Regions from separate parts of the Metabacillus sediminilitoris genome, predicted to be linked through region 2. Evidence: predicted binding sites of a transcription regulator. Region 2 holds the regulator's gene; the other holds the start of a gene.
The links. Region 2 encodes NrdR, which represses ribonucleotide reductase genes. Its sites were predicted from a motif close to AACACNATATATNGTGTT; they were not measured.
Positions count from the first base shown of each region.

Region 1: GMB29_RS19225 (vitamin B12-dependent ribonucleotide reductase) is a predicted target of NrdR. The motif match lies at 1,378-1,395, and genes of this name have one in related genera.

Region 1 is NZ_CP046266.1:3,997,336-4,004,316, reverse strand. It holds gene GMB29_RS19235 (rhodanese-like domain-containing protein) at 1-63, opposite strand, end outside; gene GMB29_RS19230 (lipoate--protein ligase family protein) at 249-1,085, shown strand; gene GMB29_RS19225 (vitamin B12-dependent ribonucleotide reductase) at 1,462-4,020, shown strand; gene mntR (transcriptional regulator MntR) at 4,279-4,701, shown strand; gene GMB29_RS19215 (patatin-like phospholipase family protein) at 5,064-5,951, shown strand; gene GMB29_RS19210 (SA1362 family protein) at 5,948-6,328, opposite strand; gene GMB29_RS19205 (DUF1385 domain-containing protein) at 6,373-6,981, opposite strand, start outside.
Region 2 is NZ_CP046266.1:4,311,465-4,318,445, reverse strand. It holds gene ytaF (sporulation membrane protein YtaF) at 1-593, shown strand, start outside; gene coaE (dephospho-CoA kinase) at 612-1,205, shown strand; gene GMB29_RS20800 (glyceraldehyde-3-phosphate dehydrogenase) at 1,364-2,383, shown strand; gene speD (adenosylmethionine decarboxylase) at 2,654-3,034, shown strand; gene GMB29_RS20790 (cytosolic protein) at 3,182-3,577, shown strand; gene nrdR (transcriptional regulator NrdR) at 3,672-4,130, shown strand; gene GMB29_RS20780 (replication initiation and membrane attachment family protein) at 4,392-5,837, shown strand; gene dnaI (primosomal protein DnaI) at 5,862-6,800, shown strand.

The DNA.
Region 1 (6,981 bases), 310 kb from region 2:
AAATGCAGAGTAACTAATTAGCGCTGCGGCTAAAATGATTAAAAACCAAGTTGATGATGTCAAAGTGCTCGACCCCTTTTTATGTTGTAATTCTTGATTGATTGATCAAATGAACGCTATTGTAGACCTATATTATTATATAAGAGCTTGTCTTAAATGTCATTAGATAATATGCAAGATTATTTTCATCTAAGCAAACTTCTGCTAGACTTACAAGAGTGAAAATCTTTATAAAGAAGGGTTACTAAATGACGAAAGAAGTTTGGCGTTATATTGATTCAGGTAATTGTTCACCAGCCTTTAATATGGCTCTGGATGAAGCGTTATTAGAATGGCATAGTAAAGGGGAGATTCCACCGACCATTAGATTTTATGGCTGGAATCCTGCAACACTCTCAATCGGTTATTTTCAAAAAGCGGAAAAAGAAATTAATCTAGAAGCAGTAAAAAAGTATGGACTAGGCTTTGTAAGAAGACCAACAGGTGGACGTGGAGTCCTTCATGATAACGAACTTACATATAGTGTAATCGTATCAGAAGAGCATCCTGACATGCCTAAAACGGTCACTGAAGCATACCGAGTGATATCTGAAGGGATTTTAGAGGGATTTAAAAATTTAGGACTTGATGCGTATTTTGCGATTCCAAGGACAGATGAGGAAAAGCAAGGATTAAAATCACCTCGTTCTGCGGTTTGCTTTGATGCACCTTCATGGTATGAGCTTGTTGTAGAGGGAAGAAAAGTTGCTGGCAGTGCACAGACACGTCAAAAAGGTGTTATTTTGCAGCATGGATCTATCTTGCTTGACCTTGATGAGGATATGTTGTTTGATTTATTTCATTATTCCAGTGACAGGGTGCGAGAACGAATGCAGCGTGCCTTTAAAAATAAAGCAGTTGCAACTAATATGCTTCGCGAAAAACCAGTTACGATAGATGAAGCGAAAAAGGCTTTTAAAGAAGGTTTTGAGAAAGGCTTAAATATTGAATTAGAGTCATATGAGTTAACACCTGAAGAGCTTGAATTCGTTGAGAAAATTGCTAAAGAGAAGTATGAAAGTGATGAGTGGAATTTTAAAAGGTAAAATAGGATAAGTAAGAAGACGTAATCTAAGGGATGCGTCTTCTTCATCATGCGTGCAAAAAAAGGATGAATTTTTTTGGGGGAATTTCGACAAAAATATTGAGAACCTTAATAAATCAACAAAAGATCACAAATGAAATTGCGCAAGTGACAAAATTCTTCAAAATTCCTCATTTTTTTGAATAAATCCTATTAAACCTCATCTTTTCTGTCTTTTTTAGTAAGTTATTGATTTGACAAATTGGTAAAATGTTGACCTAAAAACTATATGTAGTATTATATAATAAAACCTAGACACTATATATTGAATTGTTCTGTGAGATATGGTAAGTTTAATCAGAACATTTAATAGAGAGATAGATAGAGGAGTTGTGACAATGACTGTTGGTACTGAGCAAAAAATGAGCGTAAACGTGGAGAAACTCAATAAAGATATTAAAGCATTCCCACAAGTTCATCCAATTACAGAGGATATGAAATTAACACATAAGGGTGTATCAAGACTTGTTATGCTTGATCGTTATACGTTTAAGGATACGGAGAAAATCACCTTATCTGAAGGAGACTTTGTTGTCCTGACAATAAAAGAGGATCCTAAGTTTCCTGCGCGTGGTCTTGGTTATATTAAAGAAATTGACTGGGAGGCTAAGACAGCAAGTGTACTTGTAGACGAAGAGTATCGTCATTCTTTGGATAAACCTGAAGAAGTAGAAACAGGTACGGTGAAACGCTCATTAGACGTCATTGAAAAACCGCTTGAAATCTTTTACGAACAAATTGCAAAACGTAATGCAACGGGATTAGCATCGGTTGAAAAAACGGAAGAGAAACGTAAAGAATGGTTCGAGAAGTTTTATCAAGAACTCGTTCATTTAAACTTTATTCCAGCAGGACGTGTCTTATATGGAGCAGGTGCTGGGACAGATGTAACATATTTTAATTGCTATGTTATGCCATTTGTACAAGATTCACGTGAAGGCATTTCTGAGCACCGTAAGCAGGTCATGGAAATCATGAGTCGTGGTGGCGGTGTTGGAACAAATGGTTCAACTTTACGTCCACGTAACACATTAGCACGCGGCGTAAATGGGAAATCATCAGGATCTGTATCATGGTTAGATGATATTGCGAAACTTACACATCTTGTTGAGCAAGGTGGATCACGAAGAGGCGCACAAATGATCATGCTAGCGGACTGGCATCCTGACATCATTGAATTCATCATCTCAAAAATGCAAAATCCAAGAATTTTACGTTATTTAATCGAAAACACAAACGATGAATCGATTAAAAAATACGCTCAAGATAAATTGAAATTTAAGCCGCTATCACAGCAGGAAATTGATATGTATCAAGGGATTGTAAACTATAAGCACATTCCTGGAACAGGTGGCTTTAGTGAAAAAGTGATTAAAGATGCTGAATTGAAGCTGCGAACAGGCGGAACTTACAGTGTCCATAACTCTGAGTTTTTAACAGGAGCAAACATCTCCATTACATTAACGAAAGATTTTATGGAAGCAGTTGAAAATGACGCTGATTATGATTTAAGATTCCCAGATGTTGAAGGCTATAATGAACAACAGATGAAAGCCTACAATGAGAACTGGCATAAAGTCGGCGATGTACGTGAATGGGAAAAACAAGGTAATAAAGTTAGAACATATCGTAAAATCAAAGCAAAAGAACTTTGGAATCTCATTAATATTTGTGCGACATATTCAGCAGAACCAGGTATTTTCTTTATTGATAACGCGAACGATATGACAAATGCTAAAGCATATGGTCAACAAGTTGTTGCGACAAATCCATGTGGAGAACAGCCTCTAGCACCATTCTCTGTATGTAACCTTGCTGCAGTGAATTTAGCTGAAATGGCTAACAAAGAATCAAAAACAGTAGACTTCGAAAAGCTAAGAAAAACGGTTGAAGTCGGTGTTAGAATGCAGGACAACGTAATCGATGCAACTCCATACTTCTTAGCAGAAAATAAAAAGCAGGCACTTGGTGAACGCCGCGTCGGTTTGGGTGTAATGGGTCTGCATGACCTCCTCATTTACTGTGAAACAGAATATGGTTCAGAAAAAGGAAATGAGCTTGTTGATAAAGTATTTGAAACAATCGCAACAACAGCTTACCGTGCATCAATTGAATTAGCAAAAGAAAAAGGAAGCTTTCCTTTCTTAGTTGGTGAAAGTGAAGCTGATACGAATCGTCTTCGCGAAGCATTTGCACAAACTGGCTATATGAGTAAGATGCCTGCTGATATTTTAGAGGGTGTAAAAGAATACGGAATCCGAAATTCACATTTACTAACTGTTGCTCCTACGGGATCTACTGGGACAATGGTCGGCGTTTCAACTGGCCTTGAACCATACTTCTCATTCTCTTACTTCCGCAGTGGCAGATTAGGGAAATTCATTGAGGTAAAAGCTGATATTGTTCAAGAATATTTAGATCAACACCCAGAAGCTGATCCTAATAACCTTCCTTCATGGTTTGTATCAGCGATGGAATTAGCTCCAGAAGCACATGCTGATGTCCAATGTGTCATCCAGCGTTGGATTGACAGCTCAATTAGTAAAACAGTTAATGCTCCAAAAGGCTATACTGTAGAACAAGTTGAAAAAGTGTATGAACGTTTATATAAAGGTGGTGCCAAAGGTGGTACTGTCTATGTTGACGGAAGTCGTGATTCACAAGTTCTGACATTAAAAGCTGAAGAAAACACATTTGAGGAAACAGAAGAAGAAGTGAATCAAGAAAAAGGAAAAGTTGTTCTTGTTGATACTATTAACGATCTTCGTTCAACAAATGTCACAATTGGAAATGAAGTAGGAAATACATGTCCAGTTTGTCGTGAAGGTACTGTAGAAGATCTTGGCGGCTGTAATACGTGCACTAGTTGTGGTGCACAGCTTAAGTGTGGACTATAAAAAGTCTTCTAAAAGGGTCTGACATTGTCAGACTCTTTTTTTCGTAAATGACATGTTTTCCTTTACACATAAATGGAAGGTGAGTACCGAACATCATAACAATTGCTTGCATTTTTTCAAAAGACGCAACGGAACATTCTTACCTAATGAATGATTCGAAAAGTCCTAACTGATTTCAAAACCTTGTATTACGGGACAATCTCATGTAAAATTGACATGATTTCGGTAAAAAAAGATCGGCAATTTGGAGGCGACCTCATGCCAACACCAAGCATGGAAGATTATATTGAACAAATATACATACTTATTGAAGATAAAGGATATGCACGTGTTTCTGATATTGCAGAAGCATTAGCTGTTCACCCCTCATCAGTAACGAAAATGGTACAAAAATTAGATAAAGATGAATACTTAATTTATGAGAAATATCGTGGGCTTGTTTTAACCAATAAAGGTAAAAAAATTGGGAAGCGACTTGTTTATCGTCATGAGTTACTTGAACAGTTTTTAAAAATTATCGGGGTTGACGAAGATAAAATTTATAATGATGTTGAAGGAATTGAGCATCATTTAAGCTGGAATGCCATTGATCGTATTGGTGATCTTGTTCAGTACTTTGAAGAAAGTGAACAAAGGGTTCATACATTGCGCAGTATCCAAAAAAAGAATGAAGAACAATAACAAAAAATGCCTGCTAAAGTAAAAAAGATCTACTTTAGCAGGCATTTTTTATTTAGGTATTTTCTAAGAGATATTGCTTTTAAAAACGAAAACTATTTAAGGTTGATTGGAGCAGATTGCGAGACTCCTGCGGGATAGGTGAGACTCATGCAGGCGTTTACGCCGAGGAGGCTCACCGCCCGCCCCGCGGTCATCGTGCACCTCTCGCTGCAATCAACCACAACGCACTACTTGGTAAATAGCAACAAAGTTTGCGAAAACACCCTTTATTTAAGTCCTATATTGCTGCTTTTTTGAAATGGGTCTATTTTTTTCCTTTTGCTCTTACACTATAAAGGAGGAGTGGCGGAAGGAGGAAAGTTATGTATATCGATGGTGTGTTTTCAGGTGGGGGAATCAAAGGCTTTGCTCTGATTGGTGCTTATCAAGCAATTGAACAAAAGGGATATACATTCAAACGAATAGCTGGAACGAGTGCAGGCTCAATCATTTCAGCATTTATTATTGCTGGTTATACAGCGGATGAAATTTTAAAAATGATGGAAGAAGTTGACTTAAAAGAATTTTTAGATGAGAGAAAATCATTTTTACCTTTCTCTCTCACAAAATGGATGTCCTTATACTGGAAGCTCGGTTTATATAAAGGGGTTAAGCTGGAGGAATGGTTACTAACAAAACTAAGAGAGAAAGGAATATCAACATTTGCTGATATTCCAAACGGTTCCTTAAGAGTCATTGCCTCAGATTTAACGAACGGGCGAATGATCGTATTGCCAGATGACCTTCCTAAATACGGAATACACCCTGCTTCATTTTCAGTAGCACGAGCTGTTCGGATGAGTTGCAGCTTACCATATTTTTTTGAGCCAGTTCGACTAGCATCATCAACTGGTACGAATATTATTGTAGATGGTGGAGTACTTAGTAATTTCCCAATTTGGTTGTTTTATCAAAATAAAAAGTCAATAAAAAAAAGGCCAGTTCTTGGCATTAAACTAAGCTATAATGAACAAGAACGACCGAAAAGGAAGATTAATAATGCGATTGAAATGTTTAGCGCCCTTTTTGATACAATGAAGGATGCACATGACGAAAGACATATCTCAAGCAGGCACGAAAAGGATATTATTTTTATTCCTGTCGAACATATCGTTTCGACTGAAATGGAAATAACAGCAGAAAAAAAACTAGCCCTTATCGAGCTAGGAAGAAGTAGAACGAATGATTTTCTAAAGAGTTGGACGCTTTAGAAAAACGCTCTGTTTTTCTTTTTGCCTTTTTTTCCTTCAATCACCGTTAAATGTGATGGTTGTTTTTTCTTTTTTATAGCAGAGGTTTTTGTCGCTTTTTTAGCCTGTGAAATGTTTCTGATAGTAGAAACACGGTTATTTCTCTCGTTAAATCGTCTTTTGGATCTCTTTGCTGCCTTTGCATAAGAAGAATATTCTGTACCCATTTTCTTTTTGAAAAATAGACGGTAGATAAGATAAATAACTCCAGCAATTGCAGCATATATTGCAATTTGTTTTAATAGCCACATTGGATTAGTAACCAAAGTTGTTATTAGTCCAATTGCACCTAATAAAATAATTGCCAAGACGATCCCATTCATCACACGACGATTCATTTAAAACACCTCCAAGAAAAGATACCAATCAATGAAAACTTACATTAAACAATTTGTTCTGCAGCTTTTGTCTCTGTTTCTTTTTCTAAGCGCATCAGCTCGTTAAAGCTTGCAATAGCAACCTCAACTTGATCATTTGTCGGTTCCTTTGTTGTTAATAATTGTAACCACAGACCTGGATAGCCTAAGAAACGTAATACTGGGACATCACGAAGTTTATTCGTTAGCTGTAATACTTCAAATGAAATCCCGAGTACTACTGGTATTAATGCTAAGCGGTTTACAATACGTAGCCAAAATGGATCTGTTGGAACAAGGGTATAAATGAACATACCAACAATGACAGTAAATAAAATAAAGCTGCTTCCACATCTATAATGTAATCTTGACATGCTTTGAACATTTTCTACTGTTAGATCTAGGTTATTTTCATACGTATTAATGACTTTATGTTCAGCTCCGTGGTATTGAAAAACACGTCTGATTAAAGGTGTAAAGGATATAGCATATATATATGCTAGTAATAACAATAATTTGAAGGCACCTTCGATGAGAATTTGCCCAAAATCTGATGGTACAAGCGGACGCATAAATTCAGCTAAGAATACGGGGAGGAGTGTGAAAATTACTTTTCCAAAGAAAAAGGAGATAAC
Region 2 (6,981 bases):
GCTTAGATAGCTTTTCGGTAGGATTTACGTATGGTATGAGAAAGATGAGAATTCCATTTAAATCTATTTTTATTATTGCTTGTTGTTCGGCCGTAACTTTGTTAGTAGCTATGCTTGTTGGTGATCTAATGGCAAGGGTTTTTCCTATTTATGTGACTGATAAGCTTGGAGGATTTATCCTTGTTTTAATTGGAGCGTGGGTTTTGTATCAATTTTTTAGACCTTCAAAGGAATCTTCTGATGAAGAAACAGAAAAAACATTGATTAATTTTGAAATAAAGACTCTTGGCATTGTCATCAATATTCTGAGGAAACCAATGACAGCGGATATCGATAAATCGGGTACAATTACAGGAGTAGAGGCATTTTTGCTAGGAGTTGCGCTATCTTTAGATGCCTTTGGTGCAGGAATAGGTGCAGCTTTATTAGGTTATTCTCCTTTGGAAATGAGTATTTTAGTGGCGTGTATGAGTTCCTTATTTGTTTCAATCGGGATCAAATCTGGTTATCTTTTTTCAAAATTTGACTGGATGGACAAATTTTCTTGCCTGCCAGGGATCATTCTAATTATGATAGGATTATGGAAATTATGATCAATGGAGGCAAAAACAGTGACAGTCGTAATTGGGTTAACAGGTGGAATTGCAAGTGGTAAAAGCACAGTCTCCAATATGTTTCGGAATCAAGGAATTCGAATTATTGATGCTGACAAAATTTCTAGAGATGTCGTTGAAATTGGAGAACCTGCATATCAACAAATTGTTAAAACATTTGGTCAAGACATTTTACTCGATGATCAAACAATCAATCGTGAGAAGCTGGGGGCAATTATCTTTTCTAATGATAAAAACCGTCAACAATTAAATGAAATCGTCCATCCAGCTGTACGTAAAGAAATGTTAAAGCAAAAACAAGAAGAAAAAGAGAAAAACGCAAAACAAGTAGTGTTAGACATTCCATTGTTATTTGAAAGCAAATTAACACATATGGTTGATGTAACAGTACTTGTGTATGTCGATGAACAGACACAGTTAAAGAGATTAATGAACCGTAATGGCTATAGTAAAGAAGAGGCCATGATGAGAATACAGTCACAGCTGCCTTTAAAGGAAAAGGTAAAGCTTGCTGATGTTATTATTAATAATAACGGTTCAATCGAAGATACCGAAGCGCAAGTAATTGAATTTTTGAATGGATTAAAATGAAAGGAGACTTATTTAGTCTCCTTTTTTGTGCATTCTATTAAATATCGTGTAAAATTTCAAAAAAAGTAATAATAATTATCCCTTTTTTAAATATATATGTTATACTATATTTATTAAATCAACAATTAGTATAACACATATATGAGAGGGGTAATATGATGAGAGCCAATATTGCAATAAATGGTTTTGGTCGTATTGGGAGAATGGTATTCCGAAATGCAATCACAGAAAATATGAATATTAAGGTGATAAACGCAAGTTATCCGGCGGAAACGTTGGCACACTTAATAAAATACGATACCAATCATGGTAAGTTTAATGGGGAAGTAATAGCATGTGATGATCATTTAATTGTAAACGGAAACAATGTGTTACTTATCAATGAACGTGACCCGCAAATGCTGCCTTGGAAAGACTTAGATATTGATATTGTTATTGAAGCTACGGGTAAATTTAATAGTAAAGATCAAGCAATGAAACATGTTGTTGCAGGTGCAAAAAAGGTCATTTTAACAGCACCTGGTAAAAATGAGGATGTAACGATTGTTATGGGAGTAAATGATCATGACTACGACCATGAGAAGCATACAATAATTTCAAATGCCTCATGTACAACAAACTGTTTAGCACCAGTTGTAAAAGTTCTTGATGATGCTTTTACCATTAAAAATGGATTAATGACAACAGTTCATGCTTATACAAATGATCAAAACAATATCGATAACCCACATAAGGATTTGAGACGAGCTAGAGCATGTGCACAGTCGATTATACCTACAACAACTGGCGCAGCAAAGGCATTGACGCTGGTATTGCCACATCTAAAAGGAAAGCTTCACGGTATGGCGTTACGGGTACCAACACCAAATGTATCGTTGGTGGATTTAGTTGTTGATGTAGAAAAGAGTGTCACAGTTGATGATATTAATCGTGCCTTTACTGAAGCTTCAAGCAGCAGTCTAAAAGGAATTTTAGATTTTACAACTGAACCGCTGGTATCCATTGATTTTAATACGAATCCAAATTCTGCAGTTATTGATGGATTATCAACAATGGTGATGGAAGAACATAAGATTAAAGTGTTAGCATGGTATGACAATGAATGGGCTTATTCATGCAGGGTAACAGATTTAACAAAATTAGTTGCTCATAAGATGAACAATTTATTAGAAGTTTAATTTGCTTAGGTTTGGAAATGATAAAACGTGTAATACCATCATGTTCATTAACTACCCTTTAACTATTAACAAACTTTTTAAAAAAGTTTGTTGCAAAACATATACAAACAAAGTATACTATTTTTCGTGAACTTCTTATATAAGCAAAGGTGTTACGGCTACTTAAAGGGTTAGGACCTCTCTGGACTAACTTTCCCCCGTGGTAGTTAGACATATACCATTAAGCGAAGAATTCATGTTAAAAAATAGTTAAAGGGGGATCCATTGAATATGGAAACAATGGGTAGACACGTAATTTCCGAATTATGGGGTTGCGATTTTGATAAGTTAAATGATATGGATTACATTGAAAAAACATTCGTAAATGCTGCGTTAAAGTCTGGTGCTGAAATAAGAGAGGTTGCCTTTCACAAATTTGCTCCACAAGGTGTAAGTGGAGTTGTTATCATTTCAGAATCACATTTAACCATTCATAGTTTTCCTGAGCATGGCTATGCTAGTATTGATGTTTATACATGCGGTGACTTAAATCCAAATATTGCTGCTGATTATATTGCAGAATCATTAGGTGCTCAAACGCGTGAAAATATCGAAATTCCTAGAGGAATGGGTCCAGTACAAGTAAAACAAGCTCAGGCAAAAGCTCTTTAATGAAATGAAATTGAATGAAAAGTCAGAGGTGCTGATTATTTAATCTGCACCTCTTTTTATTATTGGAAAACTTCAGTATTATAGGAGTAGAATAACTTTCTTTCGACACACTTTGAAAAAATAGTAATTAAAGGGGGATAATAGAAAATGAGTGTCTTTGCAAAATTAAAGGATTTTTTTAGTACACACCAAGAGACAGGTGAAAAACATCGTAACCCCGACTTGAAAAGTCATTATTATAAAACTACTAATAAAAATGCATTACAAGCTGTAAAAACAATGATTGAAGAAACACCTGGCATGACGGTTACATCTATTTCAGAAGAACGTGGAGAGATGAGTGTAAATATAGACCGTCCTAGGAAAGCTTTTTTAATTGTTACAGTCATTTCAGTCCGTCCTTATGAAACGGCTATAGATTTCACCGCCTCTACGAATACGGCATTACCAACTGATTTTGGTTTTAGTAAAAAGGTAATCCTTGAGTTATATAAAAAGCTTGACCAAAAATTAACATTAGTTGGGACAGGTAGTAGTAGATAAAGAGTGAAGTATGATACTTCAAGTCGATCATTGATAAATTATTTCTATACGAAAATTGTCTTTTAAATTATGCGGTTGAATTGGAGTTGGTTAGATGAAATGTCCTTCGTGTCAGCATAATGGTACTCGAGTACTTGACTCAAGACCTGTAGATGAAGGGAGATCAATTAGGCGTCGCAGAGAATGTGAGGAATGTCAATATCGCTTTACTACTTTTGAAAAGGTTGAAGAATTTCCATTAATTGTTGTAAAAAAAGAAGGAACAAGGGAAGAATTCAGCCGAGACAAAATCTTAAGAGGTCTAATTAAGGCTTGTGAAAAAAGACCAGTTCCCTTACAGCAACTAGAGGATCTAGTCCATGAAATAGAAAAAGAGTTAAGAAATCAAGGAGTTTCAGAAGTGAATAGTGAGCTTGTTGGTGAAATGGTTATGGACAGGCTAGCACTAATTGACGAGGTTGCATATGTCCGTTTTGCTTCAGTATATCGACAGTTCAAGGATATTAACGTCTTTATTGAAGAATTAACTGATCTTATCAAAAAAGTAAAATAAAGTAGCTAAGAGAGCTAATGAAGAATAAATCTTCAAGCTCTCTTTTCAGTAAATTGGACATCGTGATCATGTAAAGCTTTGGCGCCTAGCTCGAGACTGCATTGGACGTGTAGGTGCAGGTAACAAGACTTACTTCATGACGTAATTGTCTCGGGGTTTAAGCAACCTATTAATAACAAGCAGACATGTCATTATATGGTGTCTTATTTGCCTAAGTCTTTAGCAGGTGTTTCGCAATTCTAAATGGAAGGTTTGAATTAGATGGATCAGCATTGGAAAGAATTACTTGCTATCGATCGTTATTCGGTGAAAAGCAGCTCGGTCCTACAGGACATAGATAGGAAGATATTAACATTACTTTATCAGCCATTAATTGGTTCAAAATGTTTTAGTCTCTACATGACATTATGGGGAGAATTAGAGGAAAATCGATTATGGGGCGTGGAAACCACTCACCATAGTTTGATGACGATTATGCAAAGTAATTTGCGTGACATTTATCGTGAACGTTTGAAGTTAGAAGGCCTTGGATTAATAAAAACATTTGTTAATGATACTGGTGATGTAAAACGATATGTTTATGAACTTCAAGCACCTTTAAAGCCAAATGAATTTTTTCAAGACGGCGTATTAAATATTTATCTTTACAATCGAGTGGGTAAAAATAAGTATTTACAATTAAAGCATTTTTTCACGGACCAAAAAATAGAAGATGGGATGAAAGATATTACAAGGTCTTTTAATGAAGTATTTGACTCAGGGCATTCCGCAAATATGATCGCAAAAGTAAATAGTGAAACTTTTCAAGATTTATCACTCTCAAATGATAAAGAATATATACAAACGAATAAGCGGGCTGCAATGGAAATTACTGATGCTGGGTTTGATTTCGACTTATTCTATTCTGGGTTATCAGATGCTATTATCCCAATTAAGGCGATTACGCCAGTCGTTAAGGATGTTATTAAAAAACTATCATACTTATACGGAATTAATGCGATTGACATGAAAAATGTGTTAATGAACAGCATAAGTCAAGACGATCAAATCGACATTGAGCAGCTTAGAAAATCTGCAAGAGATTGGTATCAATTTCAATATGGAGATGAGCTCCCAGGGTTAGTAGATAAAACACAACCCCTTCATTCGCGAACAGAGATACAAAAAAAAGAGCGCACACAAGAAGAAGAGCTAATTTATCAATTAGAAACAATATCGCCTCGTCAATTTTTAACTGATATTGCCGGTGGGGCAACGCCAAGTGCTGGTGATTTACAAATTATTGAAGAAGTGATGATCGCCCAAAAACTCGAAGCTGGTGTAGTAAATGTTCTTATTTATTACGTTATGTTGAAAACAAATATGAAGCTAACGAAAGGGTATGTACAAAAAATCGCAAGTCATTGGACAAGGAAACAAATTACGACTGTAAAAGCTGCAATGGATCTTGCAAAACAAGAACACAGACAATATCAGCAATGGGCAGAAGAAAAAACGACAAAGAAAACGTCTACTTATAAAAAGGCACCGATACGCAAAGAAATGCTGCCATCATGGTTAAGCGAAGATGATAGTATTGATCAAAATAAAAATGTTCCAAAGCAAGAACAGAATCAAACAAAATTAGATCGTGAAAAATTCGAGTTAGAAAAAAAGAAATTATTTGATCGAATTAAGAATTATAAGGATAATAAAAACAATGAGTAGTATTGGAAGCGTGGTGAAAAAAGTATGGAGCACATGAGTAATTCATTTAAAAACCTAACGAACAGGCCTGATTTCAAGGATCGTTATAACGGGTTAAAAAAACAAGTATTAAATAATCAAGATGTACAAGCCTTTTTGACAAAGCATTCTACAGAAATTGAAGAAGGTATGATCGATAGAAGTCTAATGAAACTATTTGAATTTATCAATCAAAGCAAAAATTGTCATGACTGCCCATCTTTAAAAGAATGTAAAAATCTGCTGCAAGGTTATCATCCTCATTTAGTGATTCAAGGCAGAGTGATTGATCTTCAATATGATAAATGTCCAAACAAAGAAGCGTATGATGAGCGAAAAAAACATGAGTCACTAATAAAAAGTATGTATATACCAAAGGATATATTAGAGGCTCAATTTGAAAACATAGAAGTAGAGATCGATGAAACGAGCCGCTTGAAAGCGATTAGCTTAGCTCAAGATTTTGTTGAGCAATATAATAATGGTAAACGTCCAAAAGGATTATATTTATATGGCTCGTTTGGTGTTGGAAAAACATACTTTTTAGGCGCAATTGCAAATGAACTGGCATCACATAAAATATCTTCAATGCTCGTATATGTACCAGAATTTATGAGAGAGCTGAAAGGGTCTTTTCAGAATTCTTCATTAGACGAAAAATTAGATCTAGTAAAGAAAATACCCGTTTTAATGTTGGATGATTTAGGTGCTGAAGCTATGTCGAGTTGGGTAAGAGATGAAATTCTTGGCACAATCTTGCAATATCGAATGCTTGAAAACCTGCCAACGTTTTTTTCTTCAAATTTCGATTTCAAACAGCTGCAGCACCATTTAGCATTTTCCCAACGAGGTGAAGAGGAGCCTGTAAAAGCAGCGAGAATTATGGAACGAATTAAGCATATGGCAATACCAATTGAATTAATTGGCAAAAATCGAAGAGGGTAAATCTTTAAAAATCCTCTTGTCTTGACATGATATCAAGTCATGTCAAGGCAAGAGGATTGTGAAGTTCAAGCTGGTAGAATGTTCGATTTTAAAAAACACCTGATTCCAAGAAATCCGGTGTTTTTTTTATGAATGTCAAATAAATTGATTATATTCAATTTATTACTTCTAATTACATGTT